2 regions of the Streptomyces sp. NPDC005551 genome follow, and region 1 is predicted to be linked to the other one. Evidence: riboswitches for the same ligand, from Rfam matches in the RefSeq annotation. Region 1 holds a riboswitch; the other holds the start of a gene.
The links. A riboswitch is a leader RNA that binds a small molecule or an ion and turns the genes downstream of it on or off. The one in region 1 is predicted to bind cyclic di-AMP.
Positions count from the first base shown of each region.

Region 2: linked by a shared signal. The riboswitch ahead of ACFYP4_RS25570 (transglycosylase family protein) and the one ahead of ACFYP4_RS12460 (M23 family metallopeptidase) in region 1 are both predicted to bind cyclic di-AMP.

Region 1 is NZ_JBIAJE010000004.1:20,591-24,994, reverse strand. Features, by position in the region: gene ACFYP4_RS12465 (PP2C family protein-serine/threonine phosphatase) at 1-1,187, shown strand, start outside; cyclic di-AMP (ydaO/yuaA leader) riboswitch at 1,444-1,601, shown strand; gene ACFYP4_RS12460 (M23 family metallopeptidase) at 1,613-2,662, shown strand; gene ACFYP4_RS12455 (aldo/keto reductase) at 2,728-3,672, shown strand; gene ACFYP4_RS12450 (PrsW family intramembrane metalloprotease) at 3,709-4,404, opposite strand, start outside.
Region 2 is NZ_JBIAJE010000009.1:84,344-88,747, reverse strand. Features, by position in the region: gene ACFYP4_RS25580 (cytochrome P450) at 1-166, shown strand, start outside; gene ACFYP4_RS25575 (transglycosylase family protein) at 422-1,432, shown strand; cyclic di-AMP (ydaO/yuaA leader) riboswitch at 1,648-1,818, shown strand; gene ACFYP4_RS25570 (transglycosylase family protein) at 1,823-2,548, shown strand; gene eno (phosphopyruvate hydratase) at 2,909-4,195, shown strand; gene ACFYP4_RS25560 (septum formation initiator family protein) at 4,293-4,404, shown strand, end outside.

The sequences.
Region 1 (4,404 bases):
CGAGCGGGCCGGTTCCCGAGGGGCGCGAGCGGGCCGGGGGGCGGCTGCCCGGGGATCCGGTGCCGGATCCCGGCCTCGGGAACGCCGCGCCGCCCACGTCCGCCGAGCCCGTCGCCCGGCGGATCTCGTCCGCGCGCCGCTTCCTCCGGGCCCTGCCCGCGCTGCTCGTCGCGGCCGGGATCGTCTACGACCTCCTCACGCCGTCACAGTTCACCGCGGCCCCCTTCTTCACGGCCGCACCCCTGGTCGCCGCTCCGCTCTTCTCGCTGCGCGGCACGGTCCTCACCGGTCTCGCCGCGCTCGCCGCCGTCCTCTCCGTCCACCTCGAACTCGGCATCGTGCTGCGCGTCGACGCGATCACCGAACTGGTCACCGTCGCCACCGTCACCGTCCTGGCCGTCCTCATCAACATCCTCGTCCGGCGCTCCGACGAACGGCTCGCCTCCGCGCGCGAGATCGCCGAGGCCGCACAGCGCGCCGTACTGCCGCGCCCGGAGGAGCGGATCGGCGGGCTCGAGGTGGCCGCGCGGTACGAGGCCGCGCAGGCCGACGCGTTCATCGGCGGTGACCTGTACGCGGTGCAGGATTCCCCGTACGGCGTGCGGCTGGTCGTCGGGGATGTGCGGGGCAAGGGCATGGGGGCGGTGACGGCGGTCGCCGTCGTCATCGGGGCCTTCCGGGAGGCTGCCGAGCACGAGTCGACGCTGGAGGCGGTCGCCCAGCGGCTGGAGCGGGCGCTGGCGCGGGAGGGGACACGGCGCGACGGGCTCGACGCCTTCGAGGGGTTCACGACGGCCGTCCTCGCGGAGGTCGCGCACGGGGACGGCGTCGTGCGCCTCCTGAACCGCGGCCATCCCCCGCCGCTGCTCCTGCACGCGGACGGCACCCTGCGCACGCTGGAGGCACCGGAGCCCGCGCTGCCGCTCGGGATGGGCGAGCTCGGCACGTGGCCCGACCGCGCCACGGTGGTCGCGTTCCGGGCCGGAGCCACCCTGCTCCTCTACACGGACGGGCTGTCGGAGGCGCGCGACCCCCAGGGGCGGTTCTACGACCCGGCGGAGCGGCTCGCCGGGCGGGCCTTCCGCGACCCGGACGCCCTGCTCTCGGCCCTCATCAAGGACGTGCACCGGCACACCGGGGACGGGACGACGGACGACCTGGCGCTGCTCGCCGTCCGGCGGTCGTGAGTGTCCGGCGCGGCGTTCAGGGCCCGCCGTCACCCGAGGTGACCGGGCGGGATCACTGCGCATAACAGCTGACGCATCGTCAACTCTTTTGAGGTTTACGACTCACGGTCAACTCGCCCGGTTTTCACCGCTCGTGACCCGTAAGTCCGTGACGAAGACGTTAATGATCAGTCGGAACAGCTTGGAATAGGGGACCCGCGTCTATTAACGTTCGATAACGCAGCGCGGTCGTCCCAGCCGTCACAAGAGACGGCTCCGTGCGCACGCGCCGAATCCCGCAAGGGAACCGGGGAACCACCAATTTGGGGTGAATCGAGCGTCTATCACGGTGCAGCGCACCCTGGTTGACGCGCGTAGGAGACCTTCCTGCTCCGAACCCGTCAGCTAACCCGGTAGGCGAGAAGGAAGGAAAGGAGCGCGCCCACGTGGCGTCCAACCGGCCTGCCCAGAACACCTCGTTCGCGCCGAGTGAGAAGCAGAGCGACACCTTCGGCTACGGCCACGGCAACGACGAGGGCCCCTGGGAGGAGTGGAATCCCACCGCGGATTCCGTCCGTCCCGTACGTGGCCGGCACCGCGTCTCCAAGCAGCGCGGCGGAGGACTCGCCCGGAGCTCCACCGTCCTCGGCGTCGGCGTCATCGCCGCCGTCGGCGCGGGCGGCATGGCCACCGCGCAGAGCGGCAAGCCCCCGGTCTCCATCTCGATGCCCGACCTGTCGTCGGTCGCCGACTCGGCCAGGAACCTGATATCGGACGGCTCCGCCGAACCCGCCACGGCCGCCTCCGCCACCCCGCTCACCACCGCCGGACTCGCCGGCTCGGACACGGCCCAGGGCACCGCCGGCGCGGGCGAGGCCCTGCGTGCCCGCATCATGCAGCAGGCCGAGTCGCAGCAGGACCAGGTCGACCTCAAGGCCGCCGAGGCCGCGCAGGCCGCCGCCGTGAAGAAGGCCGCCGAGGAAGCGGCCAAGTCGCAGGACGAGGCCGAGGCCAAGGCCGCCGCCGCCAAGAAGAAGGCGGAGCAGGAGGCCAAGGAGAAGGCGGAGGCCGAGCGCCTCGCCAAGCTCGCCAAGAGCTACACGCTGCCGACCTCCTCGTACACGCTGACCTCGCACTTCGGTGACGCCGGTGCCATGTGGTCCTCCGGCCACCACACCGGCCTCGACTTCGCGGCGCCCACCGGCACGCTGATCAAAGCCGTGCACAGCGGCACCGTCACCGAGGCCGGCTGGGCCGGTGCGTACGGCTACCGCACGGTCCTCACCCTCGACGACGGCACCGAGATCTGGCTCTGCCACCAGTCGTCCATCAGCGCCGGCGTGGGCCAGAAGGTCTCCACCGGTGAGGTCATCGGGCGGGTCGGCGCGACCGGCAACGTGACCGGGCCTCACCTGCACATGGAGGTGCACCCGGGCGGCAGCGCCGGCGGTGTCGACCCGCTGGCCTGGCTGCAGAGCAAGGGCCTCAACCCGTAACCAAGGCGGCCCTCCCGGCCGGGCCTGCGGAATACGTACCTCGGTCAACGGTGTTGAGATGCACCATGACCGCACTCCGCAAGCTCGGCCCGTCCGACCTCGAGGTCTTCCCGCTCGCCCTCGGCGGCAACGTCTTCGGCTGGACCGCCGACGAGGACGCGTCCTTCGCCGTGCTGGACGCGTACGCGGCAGCCGGCGGCAACTTCGTGGACACCGCCGACACCTACTCCTCGTGGGCACCCGGCAACGAGGGCGGCGAGTCGGAGACGGTCATCGGCAGGTGGTTCGCCGCGCGCGGCAACCGCTCCGAGATCGTCCTGGCCACCAAGGCCGGTGCCCATCCCGCGTACAAGGGGCTGTCCCCGGACACCCTCAGGGCCGCGGCCGACGCGTCGCTGCGCCGCCTGGGGACGGACTACATCGACCTCTACTACACGCACTACGACGACCCCTCGGTCCCGGTCGAGGAGATCATCGGCACCCTCGACGAACTGGTGCGGTCAGGCAAGGTGCGCGCCGTCGCCGCCTCCAACATCTCGCCCGAGCGGCTCCAGGAGTCCCTGGAGTTCTCCGACCGCGAGGGCCTCGCCCGCTACGTCGCCCTCCAGCCGCACTACAACCTCGTCTCGCGCGACACCTACGAGGGCCCGCTCCAGGAGATCGCCTCCCGTTCCGGCCTCGCCACCGTCCCCTACTACGCCCTCGCCTCCGGCTTCCTGACCGGCAAGTACCGCCCCGGTACGACGGTCGACTCCGCGCGGGCCGCGGGCGCAGGCAAGCACCTGGAGACCGAGCGCGGGCGTCGCGTGCTGGCCGCGCTGGACGAGATCGCCGAGTCCCGGGGCGTCCCGCACGCCACCATCGCCCTGGCGTGGCTCGCCGACCGGCCCACGGTGGCCGCGCCGCTCGCCTCCGCGCGGACGGCCGAGCAACTCCCTGCGCTCCTGGGCGTGGCCGACCTGACCCTCACGGACGCGGAGTCGGCCGAGCTGACGCGGGCGTCGGCGTAGGGCCTGTCAGCCAGGCCTGCGGGCCTGCCTGCGGCCTCACGAGCGGTAGGGGTTGTAGGCCGGATACGCGTCGTACGCGGGGTGGGGCGGGCGGTACGCCGCCGCGGGGCCGGCGTACGGCCGGGCGTGCGCCGGCGCGTGCACCGGCGGCCACGGGGGTGCGACCGGGGGCGCGGCGGCGCGGGCCGCGTACGCGAGGGAGGGGCGGGCGACGTCCCTGCGCCGCCACAGCTCGTGCAGCAGCTCCCTCTCCCGTACGACGAAGTCGGGGCCGGCGTGGCCACGGCGTCCCCGGTGCCGCAGGAACGCGAGCGAGGTCGCGTAGGCCTCGTACTGGGCGACGGAGCGCGCGGCGGCCCGGCCGAAGTGGTGCTTGGCGTAGTCGCGGGCGAGGCGCCGCGCGCGCATGGAGCCGAGCACGAACGGCTCGGGCGCGGCCAGCCACCCGGTGACGGCGTAGGCGGGCAGTTCCGCGCGCACCGTGCGCAGCTCCCGCTGGCGGGTCCAGACGACCAGCCAGGTGAGCAGCCCGAACGCGGGGACCATGAACGCCGCGTAGACCGCGAAGAAGCCGTACTCGCCGAAGGACGACGAGCCGTTCCACATGGCGTGCATGCCCATGGCCGTCAGCAGGCCGGACAGGGGCAGCAGTACGCGCCGCAGCCGCCGGCGGTCCGCGGAGAGCGCGGCGATGCCGAACCCGATGCCGGTGAGGACGGTGAACAGCGGGTG
Region 2 (4,404 bases), on a different contig from region 1:
CGGCGCGCCCCTCGCCCGGCTGGAGGGGCAGACCGCCCTCGCGACGCTCCTCACCCGCCTGCCGGACCTGCGCCTCAAGGGCGATCCGGCGGACCTGCGCTGGCGCGGCGGTCTCATCATGCGCGGACTGCGGACGCTCCCGGTGGAGTTCACCCCTTCGCGGTAGGCAAGGCCGGCGGACCCTCGGCGGGCCCGCGACGGAGGGGCGCATTGCGCTCGCAACAGGCGCACACCGGTGGAGTTCACGCCCGGCGGTACGCGGGCGCGGACCCGTCAAACATGACGCACCGTCAATACTGTGATCTTCACGTGATCTGCGCTGCATCGACTTGTGACAAGCGTTCGACTGCCGATACGTTCACGCATCAACGCGATGGATCTTCCGTCGCGCCTGTCATCGCTGTCTTCGAAAGGCCACCGCATGCTCTCCGGGAACGGTCGTCACCGTCGCCCCCGCCAGGCTCCGGCGCTCATCGTCGCGGCAGGAGTCACCGGATCGGCCATCGCGATCCCGTTGCTCGGTGCCACCGGCGCGAGTGCCGCGGACGGCACCACCTGGGACCGGGTCGCGGAGTGCGAGAGCGGCGGTTCGTGGAGTGCCGACAACGCCAACGGCTACTACGGCGGCCTGCAGATGACCCAGGAGAACTGGGACAAGTACGGCGGCCTCGCGTACGCGCCGAGCCCCGACGAGGCCAGTCGCTCGCAGCAGATAGCCGTCGCCGAGAAGGTTCTCGACGGGCAGGGCCTGGCCGCCTGGCCCACCTGCGGACCGCTCTCGGGCCTCAGCAAGAACTCGGCGTCCGTCGAGGTCGACACCGGCGTCGCCGAGGACTCCTCCGCGTCGTCGGCCTCCCCCTCGCCCGATTCGTCCCCGTCGAGCGACTCGCCCGTTTCGGGCGGCTTGTCGACCGGCGGCTCCACCGTCAAGCCCTCCCCGGCGGCGTCCGGCAAGGCGGCGGCCTCCGGGACGCCGTCGAAGGCCGACGAGGATGCCACCGCCTCCCCCGAGTCCGGCAGCAAGGACGGCGGCAAGGGCGACGGCAAGGCTGCCGGGAAGGGTGCCGGGAAGGCAAAGGCTGACGACTCGGACAAGTCCGGGCAGACCGCTGGCTCTTCGGAGGCCACCGCCGCGTCCGGGAGCGAGGGCACCGGCACCGGCCGGCACCGCGGCCCCAGTGCCGACGCCGACGCGTCCGCCGGAGGCGAGGAGACCCCCTCCGGCCGTCACGCCTCGCGCGGCTCCGCCGCTCCCGGCGACGCCGCGGAGGGCTCGTACACCGTCCGCCTCGGCGACAGTCTCACGAGCATCGCCGACTCCCTTGCCGTGCAGGGCGGATGGAACGAGCTCTACACGGAGAACGAGAAGACGGTCGGCGCCGACCCGGATGTCATCCTTCCCGGTCAGAGCCTTGAGGTCGCAGGAGACTAAGCGGGCGTCAGATGGCGAATCAGGTACAAAACAACGCCAGTTCGCGTCATGTTTCGCACCGCAATGTCCGGTTTGACGGAGTGAGACATGGGTCTCAGAAACCCTGATCATCTTTGAAATTCCGGCGGCCGCGTGTCTACGGTCGTGATCGCTCGCTACAGCGGGCCCCGACGGTCGCAACGCCGAATCCTGCCAGTGGCCGTCCGGGAACAGTCGTCGCGCAAGCGCCGTAGGCAGGAGCGGGGGACCCAAGGTAAGTGCCGGGCCCGGGAGTCGAGAGACACCCGGGAACGGCTTGGGGTGGAGTCGGACGCCAGAGGCGGACGACCGGGCACTCACCCGCCCGAACCCGACAGCTCACCTCGCAGGCGTCGGTGAGGGGATCACTTCATGCTGCGTAACAACAAGGCCAAGCACCGCCGCCCGTCCAAGGCCACCCGTGTCGCCGCGCTCGCCGGTGTCACCGGTGTCGCCATCGCCGCTCCGCTGATGGCGGCCGGCAGCGCCTCCGCCGCCAGCACCTCCGAATGGGACGCCGTCGCCCAGTGCGAGTCCGGCGGCAACTGGTCGATCAACACCGGCAACGGTTACTACGGCGGCCTGCAGTTCTCCGCCTCCACCTGGTCCGCCTACGGCGGCTCGGCCTACGCCTCCACCGCCGACAAGGCCTCCAAGGCCCAGCAGATCGCCGTCGGCGAGAAGGTGCTCGCCGCGCAGGGCAAGGGTGCCTGGCCGACCTGCGGCACCGGCCTGTCCGGCGCCTCGACCGGCGGCGCGTCGACCGACACCGGCTCCGGTTCCAACTCTGCCTCCGGCTCCGGCTCGCAGAGCACGGCCCAGCCGGCCCAGCCGCAGCAGCAGGCCCCGCAGGCGCAGGACCAGCGTGCCTCGCGCTCCTCGGAGCGGGAGACGGCCAAGAAGACCGTCGAGACCCCGACCGGCAAGAAGGTCGAGAAGGGTGACGGCGAGTACAAGGTCGTCAAGGGCGACACCCTCAGCTCGATCGCCGCGGACAAGAAGGTCAAGGGCGGCTGGCAGAAGCTGTTCAAGCTGAACAAGGACATCATCGACGATGCCGACTTCATCTTCCCGGGCCAGCAGCTCCACCTCAGCTGACCCCGGCCGGCAACGGGCTCACAGCTGAACCACGGCCCTCCCTCATCCGGGGACTCCACCATGGAGTCCCCGTGCGGGCCACCCCCGCCCCCACGGGCTCCCCGCTCCGGTGCGTGTTCCCCCGTACGCACCGGAGCGGGGTTTTTCATGGACGTGCCGCGGGCCGCTCAGAAGCGGTTGCCTGTACGGGGCAGGTTTTTGTTCCGTTCGGAAACAATTTACTCTCGGTTCTGTCCATGGGGTGGTCGACCGGCTGGCCGATCCCCCGGAGCCGGTTAGGCTCATGTCGCGGAGCCGACCGCGGCTCCGTGCAGTTGGGGCCAAGGAGCTCCGCGTACCCGCGTCACATCCCAGAAGGAGATGCTCGTGCCGTCCATCGACGTCGTCGTAGCCCGGGAAATCCTCGACTCGCGAGGGAACCCCACCGTCGAGGTCGAGGTCGGCCTCGACGACGGCAGCACGGGTCGTGCCGCCGTCCCGTCCGGCGCCTCCACCGGTGCCTTCGAGGCCATCGAGCTGCGCGACGGTGACCCCAACCGCTACCACGGCAAGGGTGTCGAGAAGGCCGTCCTCGCGGTCATCGAGCAGATCGGCCCGGAGCTCGTCGGCTACGACGCCACCGAGCAGCGCCTGATCGACCAGGCGATGTTCGACCTGGACGCCACCGACAACAAGGGCTCGCTGGGCGCCAACGCCATCCTCGGCGTCTCCCTGGCCGTCGCGCACGCCGCCTCCGAGGCCAGCGACCTGCCGCTGTTCCGCTACCTGGGCGGCCCGAACGCGCACCTGCTGCCCGTCCCGATGATGAACATCCTGAACGGCGGCTCGCACGCCGACTCGAACGTCGACATCCAGGAGTTCATGATCGCGCCGATCGGCGCGGAGTCCTTCTCCGAGGCGCTGCGCTGGGGCGCCGAGGTCTACCACACCCTCAAGAAGGTGCTGAAGACCAAGGGCCTGTCCACCGGCCTCGGCGACGAGGGCGGCTTCGCCCCGAACCTGGAGTCCAACCGCGCCGCGCTCGACCTCATCATCGAGGCCATCAAGCAGGCCGGTTACGTCCCCGGTGAGCAGATCGCGCTCGCGCTCGACGTCGCCGCGTCCGAGTTCTACAAGGACGGCGCGTACGAGTTCGAGGGCAAGTCCCGCTCGGCCGCCGAGATGACCGAGTACTACGAGGAGCTCGTCTCCGCGTACCCGCTGGTCTCCATCGAGGACCCGCTGTACGAGGACGACTGGGCCGGCTGGAAGGTCATCACCGACAAGCTGGGCGACAAGGTCCAGATCGTCGGCGACGACCTCTTCGTCACCAACCCGGAGCGCCTGGCCCGCGGCATCGAGGAGGGCTCCGCCAACGCCCTGCTCGTCAAGGTCAACCAGATCGGCTCGCTGACCGAGACGCTGGACGCCGTCGAGCTGGCCCAGCGCAACGGCTTCAAGTGCATGATGTCCCACCGCTCCGGCGAGACCGAGGACGTCACCATCGCCGACCTCGCCGTCGCGGTGAACTGCGGCCAGATCAAGACCGGCGCCCCGGCCCGCTCGGACCGCGTCGCCAAGTACAACCAGCTGCTGCGCATCGAGGAGATCCTCGACGACGCCGCGGTGTACGCCGGCCGCTCGGCGTTCCCCCGCTTCAAGGGCTGACCCGCAGGAAGCGTCGTACGTACGTCCCCGTACTCGGTCCCGTACCGTGTGCGGGGACGTACGCACGTGACGGGCTTGTGCCGGGGAGGCGGGATTCATGGCCGTGAAGGACCGGGACCGGTTCTCCACCACGACCAGGCTGCGCCTGCTCGGTGAGCAGACGGCGGCCCGGGTCTACCGCTCCCAGACCAAACGGCAGGCCCGCCGCT